Regions from separate parts of the Mesorhizobium sp. M0862 genome, predicted to be linked through region 3. Evidence: predicted binding sites of a transcription regulator. Region 3 holds the regulator's gene; each other region holds the start of a gene.

Region 1 (5,753 bases), on a different contig from region 3:
GACATAGTCGTCGCTGGTGCAGCCGCCGGCGAGGCCGGCGATCAGCAGGGCGATGCATGATTCCACGCGCATGGCTTCAATCCTTCGGCAGGTCGAGGAAATGCCCGACGGTGGTGACCGCGGCCGGCTGTGCCGTACTGCCGCTGGCCATTGCCACTGCACGATTGGCTTCGGACGATTTCACTTCCTCGGTGTTGTTGAGGAAATAGTCGACATTGCTGGCCGGCTGCGTGCCGTCGGTCGGCTCGAGCAGCTTCTTCGACGGATCGACCGGCTTGACCAGATAGGGGGTGACGATGATCACCAGATCGGTCTCGCGCCGCTGATAGGATTTGGAGGAGAACAGCGAGCCGAGCACCGGCAGCTTGCCGAGGCCGGGAAGACGCGATGTGGTAATGTCGTTCTGTGACTGCAGCAGGCCGGCGATCATGAAGCTCTGGCCATTCTTCAGGTCGACGGATGTTTTGGCGCGGCGCACGATAAAGCCCGGGACCGAGATATTGCCGATATTGTAGGAGGCCGAAGCGTCGATCGAGGACACTTCCGGCGCGATGTCGAGGCTCACCAGCCCGTCCTTGAGAACCGTCGGCGTGAAGTCGAGGCTGACGCCGTATTTCTTGTAGCTGACGGAAATCTTGCCATTGTCCTCGGAGACCGGGATCGGGAACTCGCCGCCGGCGAGGAAGCTTGCCGTCTGGCCCGAGCGGGCGATCAGGTTCGGCTCGGCCAGCCGCCTGGCGAGACCACGTTCCTCCAGCGCCTTGATGGCGACGTCGATCGACAGGCCGTTGGACAGCAGCCGGCCGATGATCTCGCCATTGCCGGCTCCCGGCACCGAGCCCGGCTCGAGGGTGACGTCGCGCCCGCCAATGCCGTAAGCGAAATTGGCGCTGTATTTGGCGCCGAGATCCTGTCCGGCCTGGCGATTGATCTCGACGAAGCGGACGTTGAGCTGAACCTGCTGCGAGGACGAGATGTTGACCGAATTGATCACTTCTTCATTGCCGGAGAAGCGGCTGGCGATCTTGCTTGCCTTCTCGGCGGCGACCGCGTCATCGGCCTCGCCCGACAGCACGACGCGGCCATTGGCCGAGCCGACCTTGATCTTGGCGTCCGGCACGCTGGCGCGAATGGTGCTGGCCAGCTGGTCGGTGTCCAGCGTCACCTCGATGTCGACGGTGCCGACCAGCTGCTTGTTCTCGTCGAACAGCGCGATGCCGGTGGTGCCGAGATTGTTGCCCAGCACATAGAAGGATTTGTCGGTCAGCGGATTGACGTTGGCGATCTCCGGATCGCCGATGACGATCTGGTAGAAGGCGGCATTGGTCATGACCGTCTTCGGCTTGCCCTTGGCTACCTTGATCGACGCATTCGTTGTCGACGAGACATGGACGATATCGTTGTCGGCCTTGGCTGGCGCACTGAGGCCGAGCATTGCGGCCGCGGCGAGGCAAGCCCCCACCGCAAGCGCCCGCATTGTGCGCAGCCCTTTCGTCGTCTGAAATGCATGAAGTCCCGACATCTGTCCCGTCCTTCGCCCGGTCCCCACCGGCAGTTATTGCTGGTCCCGCGCAGGAACCTGGTATTCTTCGACCTGCGTGCCGCGCGTCACGATGATCGTCTTGAATTTCGGCTTCTCAGGCTCCTTGGTCGCGGCAGTGAACAGCGCGCCGGCAGCGGCCTGGACGCCGGAGGCGACCGATCCGCCGAAGGACGAGATGGTGGTGACGCCGTCCTTGGCGGCACCACCGTCGGCGGCCGAGCGGAGCGACAGCGACAAGGTGCCGACGGTGCGGGCAAGCGCCACTTTCTGCGCGCCTTCGGTCGTCACCTCGATGGTCACGGAATTGGCGATCTGCGGCGTGGTCTGGCGCTCGTCGGCGCCCTGTCCGACGGTCAGCACCTTGGCGTCGGAGACGACGATCTCGGAGGTAACGGTCGATCCGGCAGCGCCCTGCGCGTTCTTGGCCACTTCCTGGATTTCGCCCGCATCGCGTGTCAGCACCACGTCGACCCGGTCGCCCGGCATGACGAAGCCGCCGACGCCGGCGATCTCGTCGGTGCGGATTGTCACCGCCCGCATGCCGGGCGTCATCATGTTGGACAGCGTCGCGCGGCCGTTCGGCCCCGACAATTTGCTGATCAGCACCGGCTCGTTGATCTCGATCGGCGACAATACCACGCGGCTGCCTTCGGCGAGCAATGCATTGACTGTGGTGAACGCGCCCTGCGGCACCGAATCCTCGGACCATGGGATTTCGCTGAGCTGCGCCCGGTCAAGCTCCATGCCGTAACGCAGCGGCGCGTTGGCCACCACGATGGTCTTGAATACGACCTTGGGGACGGCGGGCGCCGGGATCGACGCCGTTTTCTCTTCGGCATCGGCCTTGGCCTGGCTTTTCATCCAGAAATCCGCGGCAAAGATTGAAATCGCGCCGAAGACGGCAGCGATGCCAATCATCGTTATGGCCTTGCCCCTCACAACCAACCCCTGACTCTCGTGGTCTTTTGTTTTGTTGGGGCGACGCTAGGCCGCTTTGTTAAAGATTCAGGAATCCCAGCGGCTCCGCACGGACCTATTTCCGCCGGCTTGGTTATCGAAAGGTTTTAGGATAAGAAGGGGTTAATCCCCGAACGTAACAGGAACTTCCGTCGCTTGGCGCCGAAAAGCGTGGCAGTATCGACGGGTGATTCGCGGCACGGATTCTATGGTAGGCATGGACGACAACAACGATCTTTTCGGCAATCTGGAAAAGCAGCCCCAACCGGCTCGGACACCTTCGCGCCCGGCCGACCCGCTGGTGCAGGCCACGAAGCGTCCTGCCGCGACCAAGGACGGCAGCGAGGGCTATAGCGCCGCCGACATCGAGGTGCTGGAGGGGCTGGAGCCGGTGCGGCGCCGTCCCGGCATGTATATTGGCGGCACCGACGACAAGGCGATGCACCATCTGTTTGCCGAGGTCATCGATAATTCGATGGACGAGGCGGTCGCCGGCCATGCCACCTTCATCGATGTCGAGCTGTCGGCCGACGGATTTCTGACCGTCACCGACAATGGCCGCGGCATTCCGGTCGATCCGCATCCGAAATTCAAGAAACCGGCGCTCGAAGTCATCATGACGACGCTGCATTCGGGCGGCAAGTTCGATAGCAAGGTCTATGAGACCTCCGGCGGTCTGCACGGTGTCGGCGTCTCGGTCGTCAATGCGCTGTCGGACCATCTCGAAGTCGAGGTCGCGCGCGGTCGCCAGCTTTACCGCCAAAGGTTCTCGCGCGGCGTTCCGGTGAGCGGGCTGGAGCAGCTCGGCGAAGTGCACAACCGGCGCGGCACCAAAATCCGCTTCCATCCCGACGAGCAGATTTTCGGCAAGGGCGCCGCCTTCGAGCCGGCGCGGCTCTATCGCATGACCCGCTCGAAAGCCTATCTGTTCGGCGGCGTCGAGATCCGCTGGAGCTGCGACCCATCGCTGATCAAGGAAAAGGACCAGACGCCGGCCAAGGCGGAGTTCCATTTCCCCGGCGGCTTGAAGGACTATCTCAAGGCATCGCTCGGCGATGATTTCCAGGTGACCCGCGAAATCTTCGCCGGCAAGAGCGAGAAGCAGGGCGGCCACGGTTCGCTGGAATGGGCGGTGACCTGGTTCGGCGGTGACGGCTTCGTCAACTCCTACTGCAACACCATCCCGACCGGCGAAGGCGGCACGCATGAGGCCGGCTTTCGCAATGTGCTGACGCGCGGGCTTCGGGCCTATGCCGACCTGGTCGGCAACAAGCGCGCCTCGATCGTCACCTCCGAAGACGTGATGATCTCGGCGGCAGGCATGCTGTCGGTGTTTATTCGCGAGCCGGAATTCGTCGGCCAGACCAAGGACAGGCTGGCAACGATCGAAGCCATTCGCATTGTCGAGACCGCCATCCGCGATCCCTTCGACCACTGGCTGGCCGACAATCCGCAGGAAGCCTCCAAGCTGCTGGAATGGGTGATTGCGCGCGCCGACGAGCGGGTGCGCCGGCGCCAGGAAAAGGAGGTGTCGCGCAAGAGCGCGGTGCGCAAGCTGCGCCTTCCCGGCAAGCTCGCCGACTGCACGCAGAACGCCGCCGCGGGCGCCGAACTGTTCATCGTCGAAGGCGACTCGGCCGGCGGCTCGGCCAAGCAGGCGCGCGACCGCGCCAGCCAGGCGGTGCTGCCGCTGCGCGGAAAAATCCTCAACGTCGCCAGCGCCGGCAACGACAAGCTCGCCGCCAACCAGCAGATTTCGGACCTGATTCAGGCGCTCGGCTGCGGCACGCGCTCGAAATACCGCGACGAGGATTTGCGCTACGACCGCGTGATCATCATGACCGACGCCGACGTCGACGGCGCTCACATAGCCTCGCTGCTGATCACCTTCTTCTACCAGGAAATGCCGAACCTGGTGAATGGCGGCCATCTCTATCTGGCGGTGCCGCCGCTCTATTCGATCCGGCAAGGCGGCAAGGTTGCCTATGCCAGGGACGATGCGCACAAGGACGAGCTGTTGCGCACCGAATTCACCGGCCGCGCCAAGGTCGAGATCGGCCGCTTCAAGGGCCTGGGCGAGATGATGGCCGCGCAGCTCAAGGAAACCACCATGGACCCGAGGAAGCGCACGCTGCTCAGGGTCGATGTCATCGACGCCGTGGCGGCGACCAAGGATGCTGTCGACGCGCTGATGGGCACCAAGCCGGAAGCCCGCTTCCGCTTCATCCAGGAACGCGCCGAATTCGCCGCGACGGAAGTGCTGGATATCTGAGCGCCGGCCAACTCTTCGTTTTGACGCAGTTCCGGGCGGAAAACCGTTTCACACTTTTCCTGGAACTGCTCTAGCCTGCGCTTCCGATACGGAGACCAGCTTGTGATCCGGGCGCGGCTGAAGAGCTACTTCGAAACTAGTTTGGCGGGCCTGACGCAGCCGACGCGCTCGGATTGGATTTTCGCCCTGCGCACGGTTTCGGCCGGTCTGATCGCGCTTCTCGCTGCTTACGCGCTAAAACTCGACCACCCGCAATGGGCGATGATGACGGTCTTCATCGTCGCCCAGCCGGTCGCCGGCATGGTGCTGGCGAAAGGTTTTTACCGGCTGCTCGGCACGCTGGCCGGTGGACTTGCGGCGATCGGCATCACCTCGGTTTTCGGCACCAATCCCTGGCTGCTGGTCACGGCGCTATCCGTCTGGATTGGGCTGTGCACGCTGGTTTCGTCGCTGCTGCGCAATCCGGAAGCCTATGGCGCCGCACTTGCCGGCTATACCGCGATGATCATTGGGCTGCCGGCTTTCGGCCAGCCGCACGTGGTCGTCGATCTCGCTGTCGCGCGCTGCGCCGAGATCGTGCTCGGCATCGTCTGCGCCGGCCTGACCAGCCGGCTGATCCTGCCCAAGCTGGCCGCTGACGCCATCATCTCCAGGCTGAAGCGCAGCATCCTCGACCTTGCAACCTATGCAGGCGGCGCTTTTTCCGGTGGCGACCCGGCGACGCTGGCCGGCCTGCACCGCAAGCTGATCACCGACGCCCAGATGCTGGCCGAGATGCGCGCCTATGCCCGGCTCGAAGCACCGAGCTTCGCCACCCGCGCCCATCCGGTCCGGCTAACCATCGGTCAGCTTCTCTCGGCGCTGTCGGCGGCGCGCGCGCTGCATTCGCATGCCGCGCCGAAAAACGCAGCGCTCATTCCGGTACGCTCCGAACTGCAGTCGATGGTCAGCGAGCTGGCAGCGACGCCCGAGGCGCTGGAC
Region 2 (5,753 bases), on a different contig from region 3:
ACTGTTCGGCGGCAAGGGTATCTATTTCGACGGCGTCATCGTCGCTATCGTGCTGCGCGGCGAATTGCTGCTCAAGGCTGACGAGCAAAGCGCGCCCGACTTCGAAGCCGCCGGCTGCAAGCAATGGACCTATACCGGCACCCGCCACGGCAAGCTGGTCGCGATGCCGTACTGGAGCATTCCCGACGACGCGTTTGATGATCCTGACGAGATGAGGGTGTGGGCGCGCCGGGCGTATGAGGCGGGGCGGCGGGCGGGGAAGTGAACCGGGACCGTCGCGTTTCTTCCCACCCCCCTCTGTCCTGCCGGACATCTCCCCCGCAAGGGGGGAGATCAGTTGTCACATTGGCCTTCGCCAATCACCATCGTTGAAAATGGGAGCCTGCGGCTAAGCTGTTAATCTCCCTCCTTGCGGGGGAGATGGCCGGCAGGCCAGAGGGGGGTGCTGTCCCGCCGACGTAGGCGATCCTACAGCGCCTTGGCAATCCTCGCCGCCAGCCGCGCATTGTTCTCGACCAGCGCGATGTTGGTCTTCAAGCTCCGGCCGCCGGTCAGTTCGAGGATTTTGCCCAACAGGAACGGCGTCACCGCCTTTCCGGTCACATTCTGCACTTCCGCCGCCTTCTGCGCGGCCTCGATATAGCCGGCCATCTCGTCGGCCGGGATTTCATCGTCCTGCGGCACCGGGTTGGCGATCAGCGTGCCGCCGACCAGGCCAAGTGCCGCCCTGGTCTTGTAGAAATGCGCGATCTCTTCCGGTCTGTGCAGGGTCAGCGGCGCGCGGAACGGCGAATGCCGCGACCAGAAGGCCGGCATCGTCTCGCAGCCATGGCCAATCACCGGCACGCCGCGCGTCTCCAGCACTTCCAGGGTCTTTTCGATGTCGAGGATCGCCTTGGCGCCGGCCGAGACGACGATGACCGGGGTGCGCGCCAACTCGTCGAGATCGGCCGAGATGTCGAAGCTTTTTTCCGCGCCCTTGTGGACGCCGCCAATGCCGCCGGTGGCGAACACCTTTATCCCGACCATGTCGGCCGCGATCATGGTGGCGGCGACCGTGGTGCCGCCGGTGCGGCCTTGCGCCACCGCAAAGCCGAGATCGGCGCGCGACAGCTTCATGGCGTCGCCGGTCATCGCCAGCGACTCGCGCTCGCCGTCGGAAAGCCCGATCTTGATGCGGCCGGCGACCACGGCGATCGTCGCCGGCACCGCGCCATTGTCCAGGATTATCTTTTCGACATTGGCGGCCATGGCGCCATTGTCGGGGTAAGGCATGCCATGGGTGATGATGGTGCTTTCCAGCGCCACGACGGGGCGGCCAGCGGCGAGCGCCTCGGCCACGGGCGCGTGGAGGTCGATGAAGGGGCGGGCGCTTTGCGGTGTCATGATGGTCTCCGATCCGGAGATCCGCGCGTCCGCTTGGACGTCGCGCTCCGGCAATGGCAATTGGCCGCCCTCATGCCATTTCCTGCGCGTCGGGCACAAGAGCCAGTGCCTCGGTGAAGGTCGCAATCGTGAAGGCCGGAACCGCGTCGGCGCTTTCAATGGCCAGCGTGGCGGCGGCAACGCCCTCGCGCAATGCCTGGCGCAGGGGCAGGCCGCGCAGCAGGGCAGCGATGGTGGCGCCGGCCAGCGCGTCGCCGGCGCCGGTGACGTCGGCGACTTTTCTCGGCGCCGGCGGCAGGATAGAGAAGGCGCCGGCTTCGTCGAATCCCAGCACCGGGCCGTCGCCCGCCGTCACCACGCCACTGGTGAGGCCGCTGCAGCGCAGTCCGTCGACGGTCTCGCGCTCGGTGGCATTGGCATCGACGCCGGCCAGCACCATGGCCTCGCGCCGGTTCATGAAGACCTGCGCGAGTTCCTTCAGCACCGGTATCAGCCGCACCACCTTGGCCGGCGAAATGGCGATGGCGAACACCGGCTTGCCGGCGGCGAGCCCCACCAGCCGCTCCAGCGCCGTTGATGGCAGATTGGCGTCGCAGAGCACCGCATCGGCCTCGGCGACCACCTCGCGCACCTTGGAGCGGCGGATCTGCTTGGGGAACGCCAAATCGTAGAGCGCCATATCGGCAAAGCCGGTGATCAGCTCGCCGTCGCGATCGATCAGCGCCGTGTAGCTCGGCGTGGTGCGGTCGAGGAACACCGCCGACAGATCGGCAATGCCGGCCTCAGTGATGGCGCGCGCAACCGTCTCGGCCGAGGCATCGCCGCCGCGCACCGACAAAAGCGAGGCCGAGACGCCGCGCCGCACGAGGCTGCGCAGCGCGTTGAAGACGCCGCCGCCGACATCCTCGCGCATCGTGCCGGGGTTGGACGCCGCCGGCACGTAAGCACCGGACACCTGACCGCGCCGGTCGATATGGGCGCCGCCCACCGCCAGTATTTTTGCTGATTTCACCATGTAGGCGATATGACCTTTGTTATTCGAACCAGACAAGCGCTAGGCTGTGCGACGGAGCTTCGCAAGCAAGCCAGCGATTCGGGCGGAGCCAAACCGCCGGAGCGCCTGGCCCAATGGTGGATACATCCGGAAACGAAACCATGAGACAAAAAAAGAACAAATCCGGATAAAGATTGCTTTTCAGATATTTGACCCCTCTTGCCAAACGAGAACAAAAAAGGTACAAATAGGGCAGGGATTACGGATTGTCCGGCCTTCATTGACGACCAAGGGGTGATGTATCATGGCTCAGAATACTTTGCGGCTTGTAGAGGACAAAGCGGTGGACAAATCAAAGGCTCTGGACGCGGCGCTGTCGCAAATCGAGCGCGCCTTCGGCAAGGGCTCGATCATGCGGCTGGGCGCCAACGAGCAGGTCGTCGAGATTGAAACCGTGCCGACCGGATCGCTTGGCCTCGACATCGCGCTTGGCGTCGGTGGCCTGCCGCGCGGCCGCATTGTCGAGATCTACGGGCCGGAAAGCTCGGGCAAGACGACACTGGCGCTGCACACAGTTGCCGAAGCCCAGAAGAAGGGCGGTATCTGCGCCTTCGTCGATGCCGAGCATGCGCTCGACCCGGTCTATGCCCGCAAGCTCGGCGTCGATCTGGAAAACCTCTTGATCTCGCAGCCGGACACCGGCGAGCAGGCACTGGAAATCTGCGACACGCTGGTGCGTTCCGGCGCCATCGACGTTCTGGTGGTCGATTCGGTGGCCGCCCTGACGCCGCGCGCTGAAATCGAGGGCGAGATGGGCGATTCGCTGCCCGGTCTCCAGGCTCGTCTGATGAGCCAGGCGCTGCGCAAGCTGACCGCCTCGATCTCGCGCTCCAACACCATGGTCATCTTCATCAACCAGATCCGCATGAAGATCGGCGTCATGTTCGGTTCGCCGGAAACCACGACCGGCGGCAACGCGCTGAAATTCTACGCTTCGGTGCGCCTCGACATCCGCCGCATCGGCTCGGTCAAGGACCGCGACGAGGTCGTCGGCAACCAGACCCGGGTCAAGGTGGTCAAGAACAAGCTGGCGCCGCCCTTCAAGGTGGTCGAGTTCGACATCATGTATGGCGAGGGCGTCTCCAAGACCGGCGAACTGGTCGATCTCGGCGTCAAGGCCGGCGTGGTCGAGAAGTCCGGCGCCTGGTTCTCCTACAATTCGCAGCGTCTCGGCCAAGGTCGCGAAAACGCCAAACTGTTCCTGCGCGACAATCCCGACACGGCGCGTGAGATCGAACTTGCGCTGCGGCAGAATGCCGGGCTGATCGCCGAGAAATTTCTTGAAAATGGTGGCCCCGAGCGCGGCGAAAGCGACGACGGCTTCGAGGAAGAATCCGGCGCCATGTAGGGCACGGCCAGAGTTCGGCCATAAATCCAGTCTATTATCCGATGCTTAAGTAACCGAGTTCTTTAGTATTGCGTTTCAAACCGCCGGCCTTCGCGCCGGCGGTTTTCGTTTTTGGGCAGCGTGAAGCCGGCTTGGCAGTTGCCGGATTGGCCCAATTCCGTGTTTCTGGACAGGGTGGGGCGTGCCCGCTAAAAGGCCAAGTCAATCTTCTAAAAAGCAGAGACCAGTGTCCGCCGGCCGTGCCGGCGGTTTTCGCGAAAAGGCAGCACTCATGAGTGGCGTGAACGAGATCCGGTCGACATTCCTCGACTATTTCCGCAAGGAGGGCCACGAGGTCGTGGCCTCGAGCCCGCTGGTGCCGCGCAACGACCCGACGCTGATGTTCACCAATGCCGGCATGGTGCAGTTCAAGAACGTCTTCACCGGCCTGGAGAAGCGGTCCTATTCGCGCGCCACCACTGCGCAGAAAAGCGTGCGCGCCGGCGGCAAGCACAACGACCTCGACAATGTCGGCTACACCGCGCGCCATCTGACCTTCTTCGAAATGCTCGGCAATTTCTCCTTCGGCGACTATTTCAAGGAGCGCGCCATCGAACTGGCCTGGAACCTGATCACCAAGGAGTTCGGGCTGAACAAGGACAAGCTGCTGGTCACCGTCTATCACACCGATGACGAGGCGGCCGGCTTCTGGAAGAAGATCGCCGGTTTCTCCGATGACCGCATCATCCGCATCCCGACCTCCGACAATTTCTGGGCTATGGGCGACACCGGACCGTGCGGGCCGTGCTCGGAAATCTTCATCGACCGTGGCGAGCACATCTGGGGCGGCCCTCCCGGCAGCCCGGAGGAGGATGGCGACCGCTTCCTTGAATTCTGGAACCTGGTGTTCATGCAATATGAGCAGGTCACCAAGGATGAGCGCATCGACCTGCCGCGGCCGTCGATCGACACCGGCATGGGCCTGGAGCGCATGGCGTCCATCCTGCAAGGGGTGGAGAGCGTCTTCGAGACCGACCTGTTCCGTCATCTGATCGATGCGGCCTCGTCAGCGCTCGGGCAGGGCCCGGACAAGGAGACGGTCGCCTCCTTCCGCGTCATTGCCGATCATCTGCGCTCGTCCTCCTTCCTGGTTGCCGACGGCGTGCTGCCGTCGAACGAAGGCCGCGGCTATGTGCTGCGCCGCATCATGCGCCGCGCCATGCGCCATGCGCAGTTGCTCGGCGCCAAGGAGCCGTTGATGTGGAAGCTGGTGCCGGCGCTAGTGCGTGAGATGGGCCAGGCCTATCCCGAACTGCTGCGCGGCGAACAGCTGATTACCGAGACGCTGAAGCTCGAGGAGACCAGGTTCCGCAAGACGCTGGTGCGCGGCCTCGGCCTGCTCTCGGAGGCGACAGATACGCTGCACGCCGGCGATATGCTGGATGGCGAGACGGCGTTCAAGCTCTATGACACGTACGGCTTCCCGCTCGATCTGACGCAGGACGCACTGCGCCAGCGCAACATCTCGGTCGACCTTGCCGGCTTCACCCATGCGATGGAGCAGCAGAAGGCCGAAGCGCGCAAGCATTGGGCTGGCTCCGGCGACGCGGCCACCGAGACCATCTGGTTTTCTGTACGCGAGAAGGCCGGCGCCACCGAATTCCTCGGCTACGAGACCGAACAGGCGGAAGGCCTCATCCAGGCCCTGGTCAAGGACGGCAAGACAGTCGATAGCGCCGGCAAGGGCGACGCGGTGGCGGTGGTCGTCAACCAGACGCCGTTCTATGGCGAGTCGGGCGGCCAGATGGGCGACACCGGCATCATCTCCGGCGAAGGTTTCTCGATCGAGGTTTCCGACACGCAGAAAAAGGCCGACGGCCTGTTCGTGCATCTGGGCAAGGTGACGAACGGCACGGTCAAGCCAGGTGCAGCCGTCGAGCTGAAGGTTGACCATGCGCGCCGCACCCGGCTGCGTGCCAACCATTC
Region 3 (5,753 bases):
GGCTGCGTTCCGCACAGGAAGCGGCGAATGCCGCTGCCGACGGCAAAGCCCTGCTCGAAGGCAAAGGGCCGCGCATGGCCCCACCAGCCGCTGAGCGGCTGGTGGGCATCGTCATGGTGGCGCTCGGCCGCGTAGATGAAGGCTGGCGAGCCCGGGCCGCCATTGAGGTATTTGTAGGTGCAGCCGACGGCGAAATCGGCATTGGCACGGTCAAGTTCGACCGGCAAGGCGCCGGCCGTGTGGCAGAGATCCCAGATGATCAGCGCGCCGGCGTCATGTGCCTTGCGCGTCAGCGCCGCCATGTCGCGCAACTGGCCGGATTTGTAGTTGACGTGGTTGACCAGGATGACGGCAACGCTGTCGTCGATCAGCTCCTCGATTGCGGCCGCGTCGACGCCCTCCAGCCGCAGCCGCGTTCCCGGCCGGGTCGAGGCGACGCCTTCGGCCATGTAGAGGTCGGTCGGGAAACTGTCGCCCTCGGCAACGATGACCGACCGATCCGGCCGCATGCCGAGCGCTGCGTGCAGCAGCTTGTAGATGTTGATCGAGGTTGTGTCGCAGACCACCGTCTGCCCATCAGCCGCGCCGATCAGTCGCCCGAGCTGATCTCCGAGTTCCACCGGCATGTTGAACCAGCCGGCGGTGTTCCAGGCGCGAATGAGGTCGTGCGCCCATTCCTGCGTGGCGGCCTGCTGCAGTTCGCTGAAGACGACCGCTGACGCGGCGCCCAGGGAATTGCCGTCGAGATAAATCACGCCTTGCGGCAAGACAAAGCGTTCACGCATGGAGCGCAGCGGATCGGCGGCATCCATTGCTTCGATTGTAGCGAGATCGGGTGTCGTGCTCATGATCCGGCGCCCCTCCATGGACAAACGCGCGCGGCGGAGCCTGCCGCCCAAACATGCCGGCGATCTTGAGTGGTCGCCCTTGAACTGTCAAACATTATATATAATTCACCCATTGAAAGGCTTTGATATATAATGATCCGCCCGAGCGTTTATGTCTGATGGATCACGATGCTGGATGACGAGCAGACCTCGAAGACGGAAGTGGCCTATCGCCTGCTCAGGCGCGATATTCTTGCGACCCGGCTGGCGCCTGCCGCGCCGTTGAAGCTGAGCACGCTGCGCAACACCTACGGCATCGGCTGGACGCCGTTGCGCGAGGCGCTGTCGCGGCTGGAGGCGGAACGGCTTGTGACCGCCATCAGCAACCGCGGGTTTGCGGTCGCTCCCGTCTCTCGGGCGGAGCTCGAGGATTTGGCACGTGCGCGGCTGGTGGTCGAACTGCCCCTGCTGGTGGAATCGATCGAGAAGGGCGACCGTGAGTGGGAAGACGCGGTCGTTGCCGCCCACTATCGTCTCTCACGGTGCGGGTCTGTTCTCGACGATCCATCGGATGATGCGGTCGACGCGTGGTACGAAAAACACGATGCCTTCCATGCGGCGCTGCTCAGTGCCGCGACATCCAGCTGGCTGCTGCGCTTCAATGCAACGATTTCCGACCAATTGCATCGCCATCACCGCTTTCTGGGTCTGGCCCCGACGCTGCGCGCCGCCGCCGGCCGCACGGACGGACACCGGAAGGCCGTGGCGGCCCTGCGCGACGCCGTGGCGATCGAACACCATACCGCCCTGATGGAAGCGGCCCTCGATCGCGACGTCGAACGTGCGAAAACTCTGATGACCGCTCACATCGGCTACACGCTGCGGGTCTATGCCCAGAGAGAACCCCGCGCGGATGCTGCGCAGCCCCGTCCGAAAAGGAAGCGGCGATCGTAGCCGACGACGCAGGGCACTTTGTCTTCGTTTCACCCCGTTGCTGGCAACTGGGCGCAGGCGGCGCTCGCAGCGCCGAACGTTACGCTGAACAAAACGTCAACACATTCATTAAACTTTAAAAGGTTGCGGAACACAACTGGAACAGATAGTGTTTGTTCTGGGTTTGTTTTTTCTGATTCTGGTTTCAGAACCCTTGGGGGCCGCGATGCTGACGCGCAAACAACATGAGCTTCTGATGTTCATCCATGAACGCCTGAAGGAGAGCGGAATCCCGCCGTCCTTCGACGAGATGAAGGAAGCGCTCGACCTCGCCTCCAAGTCCGGCATCCACCGCCTGATCACGGCGCTTGAGGAGCGCGGTTTCATTCGCCGGCTGCCGAACCGGGCGCGCGCGCTGGAAGTGCTGCGGCTGCCCGACTCGATCGCACCAGGCCTCAATGCGGCGAGGAAGTTTTCGCCGAGCGTCATTCAGGGCAGTCTTGGTCAAACCGGCCAAGGGCAAGGCGGCCAAGGACAAGGCGCGTTGGGCCAAGGCGGTCTCGGCCGCCAGATCAAGCCGGGCTCGCCGTCGCGTTCGATGTCGGCCGGCAATGACGATGCCGTTTCCGCGATTTCAATCCCGGTTATGGGACGCATCGCCGCCGGCGTGCCGATCGACGCCATCCAGCATCAGACCCATTCGATCTCGGTGCCGCCCGATATGATCATGGGCGGCGAACACTACGCGCTCGAGGTCAAGGGCGATTCGATGATCGAGGCCGGCATTTTCGATGGCGACACGGTCATCATCCGCAATGCCGACACAGCCAGCCCCGGCGAGATCGTGGTGGCGTTGGTCGACGATGAGGAAGCGACCCTGAAACGCTTCCGCCGCAAGGGCGCCTCGATCGCCCTGGAAGCCGCCAACCCGGCCTACGAGACCCGCATTTTTGGACCGGACAGGGTGAAGGTGCAGGGCAAGCTTGTCGGATTGATCCGGCGCTACTGAGCCGGCTTGGGTTTGTACTTTTCACGCTGGTTGTAAGGCGGCAGGCCGCGCGCTTCGCGGGAGAAGCGGCGTTGCTCGTGCCAGGGGCGATACGGCTTGTCGACGGCGAAGCGGATGGTTGGCGCTGCAGCTGCCGATTGCGGATCGAAGAAGACGGCGGCGCTGCCGTCGCGGGCCAGCTGTTTCTTCGTCACGACCAGCACCAGCGGGTCGCGGCACGGATTGTAAGCGGTGGCGTCATCGATGACGATCAGGCTCGCGAAGGCACAGGCCGGCCGCGCCGTCTTGCGGTCTTTCGCAAGCGCTACAATGGCTCCGGAAGGGTGCCGGGCGATACAGAGATCGCCGGTGCAATAGAAGGGCGAGCCGGGCGGCAGATCGAGCGGATCGAGATCGAACCGCGTATCTGTTGCCTCGAAAATCTCAGGTGGGATAATGGTTTCGGCCCGCAGCGCCCGTTTCCAATTGTCCGTGGTGAATTCGTTGGAGCGTTCGCGGTTGAGGGCGAGTTCGCCGCCACCGATCGGCATGGCCACCAGATGCGCATCCTCGGATATGAGCACGTCTGGCGTAAGCACCTGCGGCACCGTCAACAGGCCGGCCAGCGCGAAAGGCACGGCCGCCAACCTGAGCCAGGTGGTGGCCATGGTGGCGATGACGAGGGCGACCGCCACTAACAGCACCGAGCGGATGGAGATCAGCCCGACGGCGTCGACCGGCGAGCGCTCGGAAATCCAGGCCGATATAGCGATCATCGCCATCAGACCTTTGCCCATCACATAGAGGAACGGCCCGTCGGCGCCGAACGGCATCGCCAGTGCGCTGAGCACGGCAAAGGGCATGACGATCAACGAAACAATCGGCATCACGGCCAGATTGGCGATCAGGCTGAGCGGCGACACACGCTGAAAATGCCAGATGGCGAACAGCAAGGTTGCACTGCCGGCGATGATCGAGGTCATTGCGAGGCCGCCCATGGCCAGCGCGAATTTTCGCGACAGGAAGCCGACGAAGGAGCGCTTTGCCGGCGGCGTTCTCACCTTGTCGGCGCGGTAATCGGCCCAGCCGGCATAGGCGCCGACAAGGGCGGCAGTGGCGGCAAACGACATCTGGAAGCTGGGACCGACCACCTCGTGCGGCGACACCAGGATGACGGCAATGGCGGAGATCGCCAGATTGCGCATGGTGAGTGCGGCGCGATCAAACAGCACGGCGACAAGCATGACCGCCAGCATGATGAAGCTGCGCTCGGCGGCAACCACGACGCCTGAAATAACGAGATAGGCGGCGATCGAGACAAGCGCTGCCGCGGCCGCATATTTCTTCACCGGCCGGCGCGAAGAGAAATCGGGAAACAGCGCAAAGGCGCCACGCAGCAACGCCATGATGGTGCCGGCAACCAGCGCCATGTGCAGGCCGGAGATGGAGATGATGTGGTAGATGCCGGTGCGCCGCATCGCTTCGTTGACCTCGTCCGGGATGCCGGCGCGCACCCCGACAATCAACGCCGCGGCAATCTCGCCTTCGGCGCCACCGATCTTGCCCCTGATATGGTCGGCAATGTTTTCGCGCGCGTTCTCGATTGCCGAGGAGAGCCGTGCGGTCAGCGGCGGCGGTCCCTGCGTAGCAATGGTTTTCGGATTGCCGAGAAAGAAGCCGCTGCCGCCGATACCGGTGAAATAGCTGTCGAAGGAGAAATCGTAGCTCTCCGGCCGCACCGGACCGGTCGGCGGCAACAGCCTGGCATAGCCGGTGATCAGGGAGCCGGCGGTCATATCGGCGGGAACGGTCCGCGCCGAGAGCCTGACCCGCTCCGGGGCGTAGCGCAGCTCGGGGTAAGCGGTCGAAACCACGTCGAGCGTCAGCCTGATGCGGCCGCTTTCCATCTGTTCGAGACTGACGACGCGGCCGGTCAGCCGTGTCTGAATCTCGGAGCCGAGCATCTGCGTTCCGGCGCGCCAGGTCTCGACCTTGGCGGCGACGACGCCGAGCGCGCACAGCATCGCGGCCATGCAGAACAGATGCGTCCTCGGCCGCGATCGCGTGGCGACAGCGCAACATGTCGCCAGCACCACAATGGCGATTGGCTGCGCAAAGCCCGGCTCGCCGGCCAGCGAGAAGTAGACGATGACGCCGGCTGCCAGGAAAACCGGGACCAGCAGGAAGGCGACGCCCCGGTCGAGCTCCGTGTTGGCGGCCACGGCAAGGCTGCGGCGGAGCGCGGGCCATGACGGGCGGCGAAGCCGTCTGCGCAGTCGGGCGATAGATCCGGGCGCTGTGACTTGCGCCGGCAACGCGTCACCGGGCAGCGCGGGCGCTATGCCGGGATGCGGCTCAGGCAGCGCGAGGGGCAGCGGCTCGGCATAGGGACTATCGGCAAACAGCGAGCGTTCGCTGACGCCTGCCTCGGCGCCTTCGCCTTCCTTCGTGCCCCGGCCACGTCCAGCCATCAGGTCTGCCCCTTGCGCCCCAGACCTCCTATGCTACATGAACGCGCAAAGCGCGAAAGTCCGTGCGGTCGCGTCCACCGCGCCGGAATTGACCCGCCAAGGACGCTCAATCCTCAATCATATCCCGGCCCTCCGCCCTCAGGCGAGCAAGCCCATCGTGCATTGCCTTCAATTGTTCCGGTGTATGACCCTGCCATTCACCGAGTTCACCCAGGATGAGCAACGGACCACGGGAGCGGTAGGATTTCGTCGGATTACCGGGAAATTTTTTGTCGGTCAGGTTAGGGTCATCCATAAAAAACCCCGTCGGCTTTACGATGTAAATCCTTTGACGACCGTCACCCGTTGCAAGCTCTGCTCCCCAGATGGCGGCTTCCAGTGTCTGGGTGAAATAGATCCATGACAGTGGTTTACCTCTGAAATTGGAAGGGTGGCCGACGCTCAGCAGATCCCCGGGTTTCAAATCCGCCCGGGTACCATGGTAGAACGGATCACCCTCCGTATGGTCGGCGTTTTCGGTCATCGGTAGTCCTT
Region 4 (5,753 bases), on a different contig from region 3:
CCGCCACCCACCCACTCGGGGGTTTGTCTGGCCCGGCCCCCCCCCCCCCGGTCGCGCTGCGCGCCCCACCTCTCCCCCGATCGACGGGGGAGAGGAAATGCGTCGGCGTTCGCCTTCCACGTCTTGCCCCATCAACAGTCTGCCCGTGCCACACGACAGCCAGGCCTATTATCCATATCTCGGGCCAACGCTGCGGCGCACCGCGCGGAGGGACTGGAATTGACGTCGACGCAGATTGCCGCAGCTGAAGCGAAGGGCTTGCCGATCGGCGCGTTGCTTGGCGCCATGGTGTCGATCCAGATCGGCGCCACCTTCGCCAAGGGCCTGTTTCCACTGATCGGCGCCAATGGCACCACGGCGCTGCGGCTGGTCGTGGGGGCGCTGATGCTGGCGGCGGTGCTGAGGCCGTGGCGGGTGCGGCCGTCGCGCGCCGTGCTGCCCTGGCTCATCGCCTACGGCGTCAACCTCGCGGCGCTGAACCTTTTGTTTTACGCAGCGCTCGCCAGAATTCCGCTCGGCGTCGCGGTGGCGCTCGAATTCTGCGGCCCGCTGCTCGTGGCGACGCTGTCGTCGCGGCGCGCCACCGACTTCGTCTGGGTGGTGCTGGCCGTTGCCGGCATATTGCTGTTGTCGCCCTTCATCCACTCCGGCAGTGCACTCGACCCGATCGGCGTGATGCTGGCGCTGGCCGCCGGCGGCTGCTGGGCGCTCTACATCGTCTTTGCGCAAAAGGCGGGCGCCGAGCTTGGCAGCCAGACCACGGCTTACGGGCTGGTCATTGCCGCTGCTCTCGCCCTGCCGTTCGGCCTAGCCGAGGCGGGTACCGGCCTGATCGCACCCGCGATCCTGGTCAGCGCGCTGCTGGTCGGGCTGTTCTCCAGCGCCTTGCCGTTCTGGCTGGAGATGGTGGCGCTGACCCGGATGCCGGCCAGGCTCTACGGCACGCTGACCTGTCTGGAGCCGGCGCTGGGCGCGCTGGCCGGCTTCCTGTTCCTGCACGAGACCCTGAGCCCGCTGCAGTGCGCGGGCGTCGCCGCCGTGGTCGTCGCCGCCTTCGGCGCCGCGCTGACCACCAAGCCGCCGGTGCCGTCGCCGGAATAGTTGCCCGAGATGGGTATATGAGGCCGACGCCATGTCCGCCGGTCCCGTGTCCGGTTGCTCAAGCGCCTGCAGCATCGATATATGGATCGATGTATGTGCAGGAGATCCAGATGAGCAGGGCCGACAGCATTGCTTGAGCCGTCCGTGATCAAGGCAATACTCCTTGTCGGGTTCGCCGCTGTCGTTGCGGCTCTCGCCTGGCGGCTGGCGCGGTCTCGTCTCAGAGCCCGGCTTCGTGAAGATCCGGCCAACGACTACGCCGTGCGCCGGGACTGGTCGGGCAACCACGGCAAGCTCAATCATTCGTCCTTTGTCTATTTCGATGCCGATCGCGACGGCCGCTACGGGCTCGGCGACCGCCCGATGGCCGGCATCATGGTCAGACTGCATGATGGCGACGGCCGCTTCGTCGCCGCGGCGCGGAGCAACCGCGGCGGCTTTGCCAATTTCCTGGCGTCGGCGAAACGTCGGGCCGCGCCCATCCATGTGCCGGGCAGCTACCGCTTCACCGTGTCGGTTCCGCCCGGCTGGCGCTCCAGCAGCGCCAACGAGGTCCAGTCGCAGCACCTCCGGCCGCTGCCGGGCTCGCCCACCGGGCTGGCCTCGGAAGCAATGCTGCAGCCGGTCGGCCTGTTTGCGATACGCCGGCTCAGCGGCCGCGTAGCGGACGGTGCTTCGGCGAGCATCTCGGTGATGGCGAAAGGGCAAGAGGTGGCGGTGCATCCGCTAAGTGCTGGGGCTGACTTCCGTCTCGATCTGCCCGATGACGCCGACGCGATCGAAGTCACCGGCGATGGCATGGAACGACGACTGGCCTTGTCCGCCTACCCGACCGAGCTCGGCCTGCTGTCGCCCGAGAACGCGGCTGTCGACAGCGCCGCGTCCTTGCAGGCCATCGGTTTCGACGATGTCACGACGCGCGGCCTGCGCAAGGTGCCGTCCGGTTATGCCGGGTTGACCTGGTTCAACCTGAACGCACTGGCGCGCGATCATACCGAAGGCAGCGAAGGCTACGTCAACGGCAATATCTCGGGAGACCATGTCTGCTATACGAGCAGCGGACACCCGGCCGAATTCTCGAGCGACAAACCGTTCGGGTTCCATTCCGTGATGCTGACAGCGGCATGGTTGAAGTCCGAAGGCGAAACCGCACTGGTCGAGAGCTGGCTTGGCGACCGGCTGATCGCCAGCGACACGATCGTCCTGTCGGCACTGGCGCCCGTCCACTATGCGCCGATGCTGGCGGCGGTGACGCGCGTACGCCTCTCCACGAGCCACTATTGGCAGCTAGTGCTCGACGATCTGGTGGTTGTGCGCTGAACGGTCCCGCCGCCTGCGGGAGATCATGCTCCGGAAACGATCAAGCCGCCCGACTCTGCCAGGAGGATCTCGATCTACCGGGGAACGAGTTTAGCCCGGAATAGGAGCAGAAGCGCCGTTCGCGGTGATCTGCGAGAGCTTGCCCTTTTTTACCAGCACTGGCTTGGAATAGGTCTTCCTCATTTTCCACTCTCCACGTCGGGCACCCAAAGCCCCGTTCCCGGCCAGACGGCACGAGGCGTCGGATAATCGGCTGCTAGACGGCGACCGGCCCGGAGCCGTTACCATTATCGGCTGTAACCTGCGAGAGCTTGCTTTTCTTGACCAGCACCGGCTTCGAATAGGTCTTCTTCATGCCGCATCTCCAGTGTCAGGCGAGGCCGCCAGATCAGGCGACAGTCCGACTCAACGACTTCACTCGATCGGGCCGGAACCCGCTCCATTGGCGAGCGCCGTAACCTGCGAAAGCTTGCCTTTTTTGACCAGAACAGGCTTCGAATAGGTTTTCTTCATAGTGAATCCTCCAAGCTTACGCGATAATGCCAGACGGATCGGCACTGTCAACCTTCGCGGCGCCGTTGTCCCGTCCCGGGTTTTCTTGGTCCCGATGCACTAACTGCAAGTCCACCTTCATCGACAAAGCGTTGTTCTTGGGCGTGCATGGCGTGGCCGGGTTGCGGTGCGAAAAATGTCCGAAACTGCGGCGGGTCTGGCCTGGCTGGTCGGCCTGCTCAGGCAGACCGGAAATGCAGCGCTATCTTCGGGTGCCGCGTAAGCATTGGCCTGGCCGTCGCGGCGGTCCTCAAAGCTCCTTTTCCGCCAGTTCGCGGAAGGCATCGGGAACCGAGCGCCGGGCTTCCAGCGCCACGGCGCCATAGCCGACAGCCTCTCTGCCAAAGCGCTGGCGGATCTTGTCGATGGCGCGGTCGGCGCCAAAGCGCGCTAGGCCTTGCCTGCTGCCGGGCCGCTGCTTTTCATCGGCAAGGCCGAGCGGCAGCTCCAGCTGCAGCTCGGCACTTTCTTCTAGCTGCGACACCGAGATCGCCAGCAGCGAGATGGTCTTCTCCCGAGGGTTGGCGGCCAGCACGCCGCGCACCAGCTCCCCGGCGATTTCGGCCAGCATCGCGGTTGCCGAAATCGGCTGATCGAGCGTCAGCGAGCGTGTGACAGCGTGCAGATCGGCGAAACGCACGCGCACCGTCACCGTGCGCCCGGGCCGTGATTTCGCCCTGAGCCGGCTGGCGACCCGGTCTGCCAGATGCAGCAGGACGGGTCCGAAGATACGCGCCTCGGCCGGCCGTCTGCCAAGCGCCGACTGCGCGCCGGCGGAATGCGACGGCCTGTGGGTTTCGAGCTTTCGCGGGTCGCGGTTCCATGCCAGCGACGCCAGCTTTTCGCCGGCGGCGGGCCCGAGCAACCTTCGCAGCGCCCCGCTATGCGTTTTTGCCAACTGGCCGATGGTCTCGATGCCGATCTCGGCCAGCCGCGCTCTGGTCGCCGGGCCGACGCCCCACATCAGCCCGACCGGCAGATCATGCAGGAAGGCAAGTTCGGTGTCCGGATCGACCACCACCAGCCCGTCGGGCTTGGCCACCTGCGAGGCGATCTTGGCCAGATGCTTGGTGCGCGCCACGCCGATCGAGATCGGCAGGCCGAGCTCTGCCCGGACGCGCCGACGCACCGTGGCGGCGATCTCGGCCGGCGGCCCGAACAGATGCGTGCAGCCGGCGACGTCGGCAAAGGCTTCATCGATGGAAATCCGCTCGACCAGCGGCGTGAAATCGTCGAGCACCTTGATGGCGGCGTCGCCCAGCCGCTGATAGTCGGCGAAATGGCCGCCGACGAAAATCAGTCCGGGGCAAAGCTCGCGCGCACTTCGTCCGGGCATGCCGCCGCGCACGCCGAAAACCCTGGCTTCGTAGGAGGCGGCAAGCACGACGCCGCCGCCGACGGCGATCGGCTTGCCCCTGAGCGCCGGGTCGAGCAACTGCTCGACCGAGGCGTAGAAGGCGTCGAGATCCGCATGCAGGATGGTGGGCTCCATCCCGACCGTTCCCTTTGCGGCGTTGCAGCATTAGCCGCGTCTGTTGTGAGAGGCGTTTTTGCCGAACAAATAGAGAACAAACAGGGCCTATTGTCAAGCGAAGCGGTTGTCGTCGGCCGGCCCGTTCCAGGTCGGGCTGTCGAGTGCTCCGCCTGGGCATCGGACCTGCGGAACATTGTCTCTCGCCTCGGCGTTCATATCCGCGACGGGACGCTGTTTTTGTGGAGGCCGGTATGGGCCAGTTCGAGATGATCGACCTCGTCAGCGTCATTGACGCCTGCACGAGCGATCGCGTTGCCGGGCACTGCGTGTCAATGGCCAGGGCGGTGGAGGAGTTGCGAGTGCTGACCGGTGATTTCGTATCGCCGGACGAGACGGTGGCCAACGCGCTGTCGGCAGTGGCGCTGGGGCGCGGCTGCGCGGTGGTGTTCGACGAGCGAGCGGGCGCCGACATCTTGCTGACGCCGTAGCGGGGCGGCGCCGGGTTGTGGCAGCCAGAAAAGTCGAACAGCGTGCAAAAAGCTGTGCAGGCATGGCCCATAAGCGCGGCGTGGAAAATTTCTGCGCGTGGGTGTATTCTCCAGGACGCAAGCGGTCGCAGACCGCATAGGGGGAGAAATGACATGCCGAGGATTTCGGAACTCTTTTTCAAAACTGCCATCTTGTTCCTGATGTTGGGGATTGCGGCCGGCCTGCAGATGGCGATCTCGGGCGACCACGCCGCTTTTCCGGCGCACGCGCATATCAATCTGCTCGGTTGGGTGACGAGCGCCATCTTCGGCGGCTACTACGCGCTCAATCCGCAAAAGGCGGCGCGTCGCGTCGCCATGATCCACTACGGGCTCTACACTCTCGGCTTGGTGATCATGCTGCCGGCGCTGTACGTGATGCTGCAGGGAAACCCGGCGCTTGAACCGATCGTCGCCGGCGGCTCGCTCATTATCGCCGCTGCCGTTCTGGTTTTTGCTTTCGTGGTGTTTTCGCCCGAAACGCGCTCGGTGTCCGGCGTGGTTCCGGCCTCTCGCTGACTGTTCGCGCGCGGCGATCAAAGTCCGACCCGCGTTCGCGACCCGCGACACGGGTTGGCCAGGCCGATTGCCGCAGCCGCTTGCTGCGGTGTCTATCTCCGCGTCGGCGCTTAACATACCCGAGTCCCACCACGTATTATTTCGTGACTATTTGGCGCCGGAACCTTCCCAGATATCGCGCGTTGCGGCGACTGTATTCGCGCTGCCTTATATATAGGCAGCCTTGAGTACGTCCACAGCATGGGTTGGGGGAGGAGCAG

What was found. Region 3 encodes LexA, which represses DNA repair genes until DNA is damaged. Its sites were predicted from a motif close to TGTTCNNNNTGTGTTCNG; they were not measured.
Region 1: a site for LexA is predicted at 2,631-2,648, ahead of parE (DNA topoisomerase IV subunit B). Genes of this name have one in related genera too.
Region 2: a site for LexA is predicted at 2,609-2,626, ahead of recA (recombinase RecA). Genes of this name have one in related genera too.
Region 4: a site for LexA is predicted at 4,527-4,544, ahead of dinB (DNA polymerase IV). Genes of this name have one in related genera too.

Annotation. Positions count from the first base shown of each region.
Region 1 covers NZ_JAMYOJ010000008.1:250,349-256,101, forward strand. Annotated here, with positions in the region: gene NKI15_RS15265 (hypothetical protein) at 1-72, opposite strand, end outside; gene NKI15_RS15270 (type II and III secretion system protein family protein) at 77-1,522, opposite strand; gene cpaB (Flp pilus assembly protein CpaB) at 1,556-2,461, opposite strand; gene parE (DNA topoisomerase IV subunit B) at 2,718-4,772, shown strand; gene NKI15_RS15285 (FUSC family protein) at 4,875-5,753, shown strand, end outside.
Region 2 covers NZ_JAMYOJ010000009.1:199,776-205,528, reverse strand. Annotated here, with positions in the region: gene NKI15_RS16400 (TfoX/Sxy family protein) at 1-265, shown strand, start outside; gene NKI15_RS16395 (pseudouridine-5'-phosphate glycosidase) at 469-1,386, opposite strand; gene NKI15_RS16390 (carbohydrate kinase family protein) at 1,457-2,401, opposite strand; gene recA (recombinase RecA) at 2,685-3,788, shown strand; gene alaS (alanine--tRNA ligase) at 4,060-5,753, shown strand, end outside.
Region 3 covers NZ_JAMYOJ010000031.1:39,430-45,182, forward strand. Annotated here, with positions in the region: gene kynU (kynureninase) at 1-848, opposite strand, end outside; gene NKI15_RS29380 (GntR family transcriptional regulator) at 1,017-1,781, shown strand; gene lexA (transcriptional repressor LexA) at 1,987-2,769, shown strand; gene NKI15_RS29390 (ComEC/Rec2 family competence protein) at 2,763-5,219, opposite strand; gene arr (NAD(+)--rifampin ADP-ribosyltransferase) at 5,326-5,742, opposite strand.
Region 4 covers NZ_JAMYOJ010000005.1:42,077-47,829, reverse strand. Annotated here, with positions in the region: gene NKI15_RS09195 (EamA family transporter) at 220-1,101, shown strand; gene NKI15_RS09190 (hypothetical protein) at 1,246-2,421, shown strand; gene NKI15_RS09185 (hypothetical protein) at 2,512-2,604, opposite strand; gene NKI15_RS09180 (putative RiPP precursor) at 2,678-2,776, opposite strand; gene NKI15_RS09175 (hypothetical protein) at 2,836-2,934, opposite strand; gene dinB (DNA polymerase IV) at 3,224-4,465, opposite strand; gene NKI15_RS09165 (hypothetical protein) at 4,699-4,935, shown strand; gene NKI15_RS09160 (heme-copper oxidase family protein) at 5,089-5,493, shown strand.